Regions from separate parts of the Kitasatospora griseola genome, predicted to be linked through region 1. Evidence: riboswitches for the same ligand, from Rfam matches in the RefSeq annotation. Region 1 holds a riboswitch; the other holds the start of a gene.
The links. Region 1 has a riboswitch for S-adenosylmethionine ahead of thrC (threonine synthase). Riboswitches for the same ligand answer to the same signal wherever they lie in the genome.

Region 2: another riboswitch for S-adenosylmethionine. It lies ahead of ACI1MP_RS27025 (aminotransferase class V-fold PLP-dependent enzyme); the one in region 1 lies ahead of thrC (threonine synthase).

What each region holds. Positions count from the first base shown of each region.
Region 1 is NZ_CP173360.1:3,904,830-3,909,502, forward strand. Features, by position in the region: gene ACI1MP_RS17475 (MoaD/ThiS family protein) at 19-297, opposite strand; gene thrC (threonine synthase) at 330-1,637, opposite strand; SAM riboswitch class I at 1,655-1,783, opposite strand; gene ACI1MP_RS17485 (glucosyl-3-phosphoglycerate synthase) at 1,922-2,920, shown strand; gene ACI1MP_RS17490 (trehalose-6-phosphate synthase) at 3,022-4,488, shown strand; gene otsB (trehalose-phosphatase) at 4,569-4,673, opposite strand, start outside.
Region 2 is NZ_CP173360.1:5,948,977-5,953,649, forward strand. Features, by position in the region: gene ACI1MP_RS27010 (heme-copper oxidase subunit III) at 1-343, opposite strand, end outside; gene ACI1MP_RS27015 (response regulator transcription factor) at 669-1,094, shown strand; gene trpD (anthranilate phosphoribosyltransferase) at 1,223-2,293, shown strand; SAM riboswitch class IV at 2,469-2,586, shown strand; gene ACI1MP_RS27025 (aminotransferase class V-fold PLP-dependent enzyme) at 2,634-3,995, shown strand; gene ACI1MP_RS27030 (Lrp/AsnC ligand binding domain-containing protein) at 4,000-4,281, opposite strand; gene ACI1MP_RS27035 (rhomboid family intramembrane serine protease) at 4,278-4,673, opposite strand, start outside.

The DNA of each region.
Region 1 (4,673 bases):
CGAATACCCGGGGCGGCGTCAGCAGCCGCCGGCCACCGCCGGAATGATCGACACCGAGGCGCCGTCCTTGATCTCGGTCTCCAGGCCGTCGGCGAAGCGCACGTCGTCGTCGTTGACGTACACGTTCACGAAGCGGCGCAGCTTGCCGGTGTCGTCCAGCAGGCGGGCGGCGATGCCGGCGTGGTTGGCCTCCAGGTCCGCGACGACGGCGGCCAGGGTGGCGCCCTCGGCGGTCACCTCGGCGGCGCCGCCGGTGTAGGTGCGGAGGATGGTGGGGATGCGGACGGTGGCGCTCATGTGGGCACTCCTCGGAAGACGTGGGGGACGGATCAGGCGGAGACGAGACCGGCGGCGCGGAAGGACTCCAGCGTCGGGCGGATCACGGCGGTCATGCCGGAGTCGGCGACCGCGTCGAGGGTCTTCAGGCCGTCGCCGGTGTTGATCGCGACGGTCTCCTTGCTCGGGTCGAGCTGCCCGGTCTCGACCAGCTTCTTCAGCACGCCGACGGTGACGCCGCCGGCCGTCTCGGCGAAGATGCCCTCGGTGCGGGCCAGCAGCTTGATCGCCTCGACCACCTGGGCGTCGGTGACGTCCTCGACGGCGCCGCCGGTGCGGCGGGCGATGTCGAGCACGTAGGGGCCGTCGGCCGGGTTGCCGATCGCCAGCGACTTGGCGATGGTGTCCGGCTTGACCGGCTTGATCACGTCGCGGCCGGCCTTGAAGGCGGCGGAGACCGGGGAGCAGCCCTCGGCCTGGGCGCCGAAGATCTTGTACGGGCGGTCCTCGACCAGGCCGAGCTTGATCAGCTCCTGCAGGCCCTTGTCGATCTTGGTGAGCTGGGAGCCGGAGGCGATCGGGATGACGATCTGCTCGGGCAGCCGCCAGCCGAGCTGCTCGCAGATCTCGAACGCCAGGGTCTTGGAGCCTTCGCCGTAGTACGGACGCAGGTTGACGTTGACGAAGCCCCAGCCCTCGCCGGCCGGGTCGCCGATCAGCTCCGAGCAGAACCGGTTCACGTCGTCGTAGTTGCCGTCGATGCCGACCAGCTCGCCGCCGTACACCCCGGCCATCACGACCTTGCCCTGCTCCAGGTCGTGCGGGATGAACACGCAGGACTTGAAGCCGGCCCGGGCCGCGGCGGCGCCCACCGCGCCCGCCAGGTTGCCGGTGGACGAGCAGGACAGCGTGGTGAAGTCGAAGGCGCGGGCGGCCTCGATCGCGCAGGCCACCACCCGGTCCTTGAACGAGTGGGTGGGGTTGCCGGAGTCGTCCTTGATGTGCAGCTGCGCGGTGAAGCCCAGCTCGCGGCCCAGATTGTCGGCCTTCACCAGCGGGGTCCAGCCCGGGTTCAGGTTCGGCTTGTCCGCGACGTCGGCGGGGACGGGCAGCAGCGGGGCGTAGCGCCAGATGGACGCCGGCCCGGCCTCGATCCGCTTGCGCAGCTCCTCGGCGTCGTAGCCGGCGTAGTCGTAGGCGATCTCCAGCGGGCCGAAGCACTCCAGGCAGGCGAAGCTCGGGCCGAGCGGGAAGCGGGTGCCGCACTCGCGACAGGACAGCGCGGTGGCCGGACCGAGGTCGACGGCTGGGGGTACCCCCGGCCGAAGGCTGGGGGCAGGTGCGGGGGTGTCAACAGCCATGGTGGCGAGGCCCTTTCTCCTCATCTTCCCCGGGACGCGGTCGCGCCCGGGCCGGAATTGGCACCTGTCCCGCCGGGCCTGCAAGGCCGCGCGGGAGGGTTGCCGGGACTTCAACGGGCCGTTCCCTCAGTCCCTCTGGATGAGCAATGTGAAGTTGTGGTCGTACGCTGCGAACGACCCGACGTGCGAAGGTCCGGGCGCAGTACGAAGACTGTAACCGAAGGCCCGTGCCGTCCAACCCCACCGTCCGAAAACCGAGACGGACCGAGACAGGGAGCGAGATCTTGCCCGAGCAGCCCGAGCCCGGGGTCCTGCCGGAAGTGGCCGACTGGCTGCGCCGCCGGTCCTGGGCGGCCGCCGACCGACCGCTCGACCGGCTGCTCGCCGCCAAGCGCGCCGCCGGGCCGGCCGGCACCGTCAGCGTGGTGCTGCCCGCCCTGGACGAGGAGCCGACCGTCGGCGAGATCGTCACGCTGATCCGCACCGAACTGATGGAACGCGTCCCGCTGGTCGACGAACTGCTGGTGGTCGACTCCGGCTCGGTCGACGGCACCGCCGCCGCGGCGGCCGCCGCCGGCGCCCGGGTGGTCCACCGGGACGCCATCCTGCCCAGGCTGCCCGCCGCCCCCGGCAAGGGCGAGGTGCTGTGGCGCTCGCTGCTCGCCAGCAGCGGCGCGATCGTCTGCTACATCGACGCCGACCTGCGCGAATTCGACCCAGCGTTCGTCTCCGGCATCGTCGGCCCGCTGCTCACCGACCCCGCCGTGCACCTGGTCAAGGCCATGTACGACCGCCCGTTCGAGGCCGACGGGGCCGTCGTCCCGGCCGGCGGCGGCCGGGTCACCGAACTGGTCGCCCGCCCGCTGCTCAACCTGCACTGGCCGCAGCTGGCCGGCTTCGTCCAGCCGCTCGGCGGCGAGTACGCGGCCCGCCGCGGCCTGCTGGAGCGACTGCCCTTCCCGACCGGCTACGGCGTCGAACTCGGCCTGCTGGTCGACGCGTTGGAACTGGTCGGGCTGGACGCGCTGGCCCAGGTCGACGTCGGCGTCCGGCACCACCGCCACCAGGACGGCCAGGCCCTCGGCCGGATGGCCGCCACCATCTACCGCACCGCCCTGGAGCGCCTCGACCGCACCCACCGGCTCAAGGCCGACGCCGACCTGGTCCGGCCGCTGCTCACCCAGTACACCCGCACCACCGCCGGCTTCACCCCCCGCACCCACCCGGTGCCCGCCACCGAACGCCCCCCGATGATCACCGTCCCCGAGTACCGCGACCGCTGACCGCCGGCCCGCGCGTTGCCCGCCTGCCGCCCCGCACTGTTCACCCGGCCCGGCCCGCGCCGGGTGGTTTGGTCGGCTGATCACACGGCAAGGTTGGCTGTATGGCCGATCACGCGTCCGAACGCCCCACGCAGTCCGGAGCCGCCCCGATCCTGGTGGCCTCCAACCGCGGCCCGGTGTCCTTCCGCACGGAGGACGACGGCACGCTGAGCCTCCGCAGAGGCGGCGGCGGCCTGGTCTCCGGGCTCTCCGCGATCGACGACCCGAACGCCGTCTGGGTCTGCGCCGCCCTCTCCGACGCCGACCGCACCGCCGCCCGACAGGCCCCCGAAGGCCGCCTCGACCGGGCCGGCCACGACGTCGGCGGGCAGGCCGTCCGCATGCTCGACATCGACCCGGAGACCTTCGCCCGCGCCTACAACGGCGTCGCCAACTCCACCCTGTGGTTCGTCCACCACCTGCTGTACGACATTCCCACCAAGCCCGCGTTCGACGCCGACTTCCGCACCGAATGGGCCGCCTACCGGGCCTACAACACCGCGTTCGCCGAAGCCCTCGCCGCCGAAGCCGCCCCCGGCGCCGCCGTCCTGGTGCAGGACTACCACCTCTCGCTGGCCCCCGCGCTGCTCCGCGCCCTCCGCCCCGACCTGCGCATCGGCCACTTCTCGCACACCCCCTGGGCCCCGCCCGAGTACTACCGGCTGCTGCCCGACGACGTCGCCGCCGAAGTCCTCGAAGGCATCCTCGGCGCCGACCGCGCCGCCTTCCTCACCCGCCGCTGGGCCCTCGCCTTCGCCGACTGCTGCGAGCGCGTCCTCGGCGCGAGCGTCGACCGCGACGCCCTCACCGTCGCCCACGCCGGCCGCACCACCCGGCTCGGTGTCCACGGTCTCGGCGCGGACGCCGCGTTCCTGCGCGAGCGCGCCCACCGGCCCGACGTCGACGAACGCCTCGCCGCCCTCCGCGAAGCCGTCGGCGACCGGCGCACCGTCGTCCGGGTCGACCGCACCGAGCTCAGCAAGAACATCGTCCGCGGCCTGCTCGCCTACCGGCACCTGCTGCGCACCCGCCCCGAATGGCTCGACCGGGTCGTCCACATCGCCTTCGCCTACCCCTCGCGCACCGACCTCGCCGAATACCGGGAGTACACCGCCGAGGTGCAACGGCTCGCCGCCGAGATCAACGCCGAATTCGCCACCGCCGACTGGCAGCCGCTCATCCTGCACGTCGACGACGACTTCCCGCGTTCCCTCGCCGCGTACCGGCTCGCCGACGTCGCCCTGGTCAACCCCGTCCGCGACGGCATGAACCTGGTCGCCAAGGAGGTCCCCGTCGTCTCCGACCACGGCTGCGCCCTGGTCCTCTCCCGCGAGGCCGGCGCCCACGAGGAACTCGCCGACGACGCGATCACCGTCAACCCCTTCGACGTCATCGCCACCGCGGACGCCCTGGCCCGGGCCCTCGCCATGCCCCCGGCCGACCGCGCCGACCGCACCGAGCGGCTGGCCGCCGCGGCGACGGCGCTGCCGCCGCAGCAGTGGTTCCTCGACCAACTGAACGCGCTCTAGAGCCAACCGGGGCGAGCACTACCAGGGGCGCTGGGGGCACCCCTGGTGGTGCTCTCCCGGTGTCTCGCTCGCGACCGCCGTCACACCCTCAACCGCGACGCCAACTCGTTCAGCAGGTCCACCACCCCCGCCGGCCCCGCCACCACCAGGTCTGCGCGGTCGGCGAGTTCGCGGACGGGGGCCTC
Region 2 (4,673 bases), 2.0 Mb from region 1:
TGAAGATGGCGCCCATCACGAAGGTGACCACGAACCAGGAACGCAGCTTCTTCACGTCACCGCGCTCGGCGGCGAACACGCCGAGCTGGCAGGTGAGCGAGGAGAGCACCAGGATCGTGGTGTTGACCGAGGAGAAGGGCACGTTGAGGGCATGGGCCTTCTCGTGCCAGAACTCGGCGCCCTTGACCGAGCGGAGGGTGAAGTACATCGCGAACAGGGCCGCGAAGAACATCAGCTCCGAGCTCAGCCAGACAATGGTTCCCACGCTGACCAGGTTCGGCCTGTTGACCGCTCCGTGCGCGTGTCCGGTTTCTGTTGCTGTTGCTGTCGCCACGACGGACATTATGTCGGTCCCTTATTCCGTCTTCACGCCGGGGGGTCTCCCTCGGAGTGTCCGGTGCGTGAGGTATGCCCGCCTCGCGGTCCGTCCGTTTTCTGACGGTTGTTCGGACCGGGTGAGGGAACTGGGCCGGGGGAGTGAGCCCGTGGCGCGGCGGCTTGAGCGAGATCGCGTCGGGGTCTCTCCAGGACGGGCCCACCGGAGTAGCATCCGTCCCAGAACGTGGTCCGGGTCACACTGGGCCGTTCGGTCGGGGTCCGCGCGCGGTCGCGGCCCGCACGGACACAGTGGACACATATAAGAGGACGAGCACCAGGAAGCAGGGGACATGGCGCAGCACACCGACGAGACGCTCACCGTTCTCGTCTACAGCGACGACCGCAACACCCGTGAGCAGGTGACCCTCGCCCTCGGCCGGCGCCCCGCCGGGGACGTTCCCGCGCTGGAGTACCTGGAGTGCGCCACCGCCCCCGCGGTGCTGCGCGCCCTGGAGAAGGGCGGCGTCGACCTGTGCGTGCTGGACGGCGAGGCGGTGCCCGCCGGCGGCCTCGGTCTCACCCGGCAGCTGAAGGACGAGATCTACGGCTGCCCGCCGGTGCTGGTGCTGATCGGCCGCCCGCAGGACTCCTGGCTGGCCGCCTGGAGCCGGGCCGACGCGGCGATCTCGCACCCCGTCGACCCGGTCGCGCTGGTCGACGCCGCGACCACGCTGCTGCGGGCCCGGGTGGCCCGACGGGCGCCGGTCGCACGCTGACCGGTCCGGTCCGCGGACCGGTCCGTCTCACCTGGAGAGAAGGGGACGGCAAGTCAGGGCGGCCGTCCCCGCCCGCTCGATAGGCTGACTCCGATTCCTCTGCGACAAGACGAGAGCTGGAGACGGCCATGGTGAACGTGCACTCTGCGAACGGCGGTAGCGACCCCGCGCAGGTGGTCCGCACCTGGCCCGACCTCCTGATGGCCCTGATGCGCGGCGAGGACCTCGCCCAGGCCGACACCGCCTGGGCGATGGACCGGATCATGAGCGGCGAGGCCAGCCCCGTGCAGGTGGCCGGCTTCCTGATCGCGCTGCGCGGCAAGGGCGAGACGGTCGAGGAGATCTCCGGCCTGGTCGAGGCGATGTACGGGCACGCCGTGCCGCTGGACATCCCCGGCCCGGCCGTCGACATCGTCGGCACCGGCGGCGACCGGGCCAAGACCGTCAACATCTCCACCATGTCGGCGGTGGTCGCCGCGGCGGCCGGTGCGAAGGTGGTCAAGCACGGCAACCGGGCCTCCTCCTCCGCGTCCGGCTCCTCGGACGTGCTCGGCCGGCTCGGCATCAACCTCGACCTGTCCGCCGCCCGGGTCGCGGCGGTGGCCGAGGAGGTCGGACTGACCTTCTGCTTCGCCGCCAAGTTCCACCCCTCGATGCGGCACACGGCGCAGGCCCGCGCCGAGCTCGCCGTCCCGACGGTCTTCAACATCCTCGGCCCGCTCACCAACCCGGCCCGGGTCGGCGCCCACGCGGTCGGCTGCTTCGACACCCGGCTGGCCGGACTGATCGCCGGCGTGCTCGCCCGGCGCGGCGGACAGGGACTGGTGTTCCGGGGTGACGACGGACTCGACGAGCTGACGATCACCACCACGTCCCACGTCTGGGTGATCCGGGACGGCCGGGTGACGGAGACCCGGTTCGACCCGCGGGACGTCGGCATCGAGCTGGTCGGGATCGAGGCGCTGCGCGGCGCCGACGCGGAGTTCAACGCGGCGGTCGCGCGGCGGGTGCTCAACGGCGAGCGCGGGGCGGTGCGGGACGCGGTGCTGCTCAACAGCGCCGCCGCGCTGGTGGCGCTGGAGCTGACGGACGCGCCGCTGAGCGAGCAGCTCGCGGCGGCGATGGTGCGGACGGCGGCGGCGATCGATTCCGGGGCGGCGGGGGAGCTGCTGAAGCGGTGGGCCGACGCGACCCAGTGAGCTTCAAGGGTCCGCCCGGGGAGGGGAGTTGCTCCTCCTCGGGCGGACCTTGCCGTTGGTGGGCGCCTGCTCGCGCCCGTGGCGGGGCGGGGGCGCTGCTGACGAGGTTTCAGGAGTGTGTCCAGGTGGCGGACGGGGGTTGAGCGCGAGGGGCTCTCGTGTAAGGTCTTTCGCAGGTCATGAGTGGCAGCGACAAGCCCCAGCTTGCTGTCCGGCAACCCTCCGTCCGTGGCGGGGTGCCCTGGGTGAGGACCGGGCTGCGCGGCGATCCGTCCGCGCGGCAAGCGCGGACTTCCGGTCGATGCACCCCGGGGTCCTTACCCCGTGGAGGAGTGCATCCATGTCCGTGATCGCCGAAATCTGTGAGCCGCTGGCCGTCCTGGGCCAGGAGGTCGAGGTGCCGTTGGCGTCCGGCGAGAAGGTCGGGTACGCGGCGCTGGACTACGCGGCGAGTGCGCCGGCGCTGGCCCGGGTGTGGGAGGACGTGGCGGCGTACGCGCCGTACTACGGGTCCGTGCACCGGGGGGCCGGGTACCTGTCGCAGCTGTCGACGGACCTGTTCGAGCAGAGCCGGCGGACCGTCGCGGAGTTCCTGGAGCTGCGGGACGGCGACCAGGTGGTGTTCACCCGGGCGACCACCGATTCGCTGAACCTGCTGGCCGGGGCGGTGCCGGTCGGGACCGAGGTGTTCGCGTTCGAGACCGAGCACCACGCCTCGCTGCTGCCGTGGCGGCGCGAGGGCCTGACGGTGCGTTACCTGCGGGCGCCGCGTTCGCACGGTGAGGCGGTGGCCGCGCTGGAGGAGGCGCTGCTGGGGGCGGCCGAGGGGCCGAAGCTGTTCTGCGTGACCGGGGCGTCGAACGTCACCGGTGAACTGTGGCCGGTGAAGGAGCTGACTGCGGTCGCGCACCGGTACGGCGCCCGGGTGGTGATGGACGCGGCCCAGCTGGCGCCCCACCACCGGGTGTCGGTGCGGGAGTTGGACGTCGACTGGATCGCGTTCTCCGGGCACAAGCTGTACGCGCCGTTCGGCGCCGGCGTGCTGGCCGGCCGGGCGGACTGGCTGGACGCGGCGGAGCCGTACCTGGCCGGCGGCGGGGCGAGCCGGACGGTGGCCCGGGAGCTGGACGGCTCGGTGGCGGTGGAGTGGCACACCGGCCCGGCCCGGCACGAGGCCGGTTCGCCGAACGTGATCGGCGCGTACGCGATCGCCTCGGCCTGCCGGGCGCTCACCGAGGCCGGCTTCGACGCGCTGGAGGCCCGGGAGCGGGCGCTGGTCGCGAAGTTGACGGAGGGGCTGGCGGCGATCCCCGAGGTGCGGGTGCTGAGCCTGTTCGGCGAGGACGCGGACCGGGTCGGCGTGGTGTCGTTCGTGGTGCGCGGCTGGAACAGCTCGCACTTCTCGGCCGCGCTGTCCGCCGAGTACGGCATCGGCGTGCGGGACGGGCTGTTCTGCGCGCACCCGCTGGTGCGGACGCTGCTCGGCGGGGAGGACGCGGCGCCGAGCGAGTGCGGGGCGCCCGAGCCGTCGCTGCCGGGGGAGCGCAGCCTGAACGCGATCCGGGTGAGCTTCGGCGCCGGCACCCCCGTCGAGCACCTGGACCGGTTCCTGACGGCCGTTCGGGACCTGGTCACCGACGGGGCGCGGTGGAGCTACCGCAGCGAGGGCGGTCGCTGCGTCGCGGACACCAGGCAGCGCTGAGCGGCTACTCGTCCAGGCCGAGCGAGAACGCGGCCTCCAGGTCGTGCTGCGAGTAGGTGCGGAAGGCGATGTGGGTCTCGGTGTTGGAGACGCCCGGGACCTTGTTGAGACGGCCGGGGATCACCTCGGCCAGGTCCTCGTGGTTGCGCACCCGGACCATGGCGACCAGGTCGTAGGTGCCGGTGACGGAGTAGACCTCGCTGACGCCCTCGATGGCCGCGATCGCCTCGGCGATCTCGGGGATCCGGTCGACGCTGGTGTTGATGAGGACGATCGCGGTGATCACTGAGCAACTCCTGTTCGAGAAGGTGCGCCCAGGGTATCGCCCGCCGGACGGGCGGCCCAGGCGAACAGCCAGCCCGTCACGAAGCCGATCACGTGCACCAGATAGGCCACTCCGCCGCCGCCGGAACTGACGGACCACCACTGGAGCGCGAACCACAGGCCGAGCACCAGCCAGGCCGGGAACCGCAGCGGCAGGAACAGCAGGACCGGCACCAGCACCGTCACCCGCGCTCTCGGCCACAGTCGCAGGTACGCGCCCAGCACCCCGGCGATCGCGCCGGACGCGCCGACCAGGGCGCGCATCCCGTCCGCGGTGTGCGCCTCGGCCACCGCGTAGCCGTAGGTGGCCAGGTAGCCGATTGCCAGGTAGCCGGTCAGGAACCGGATCCGGCC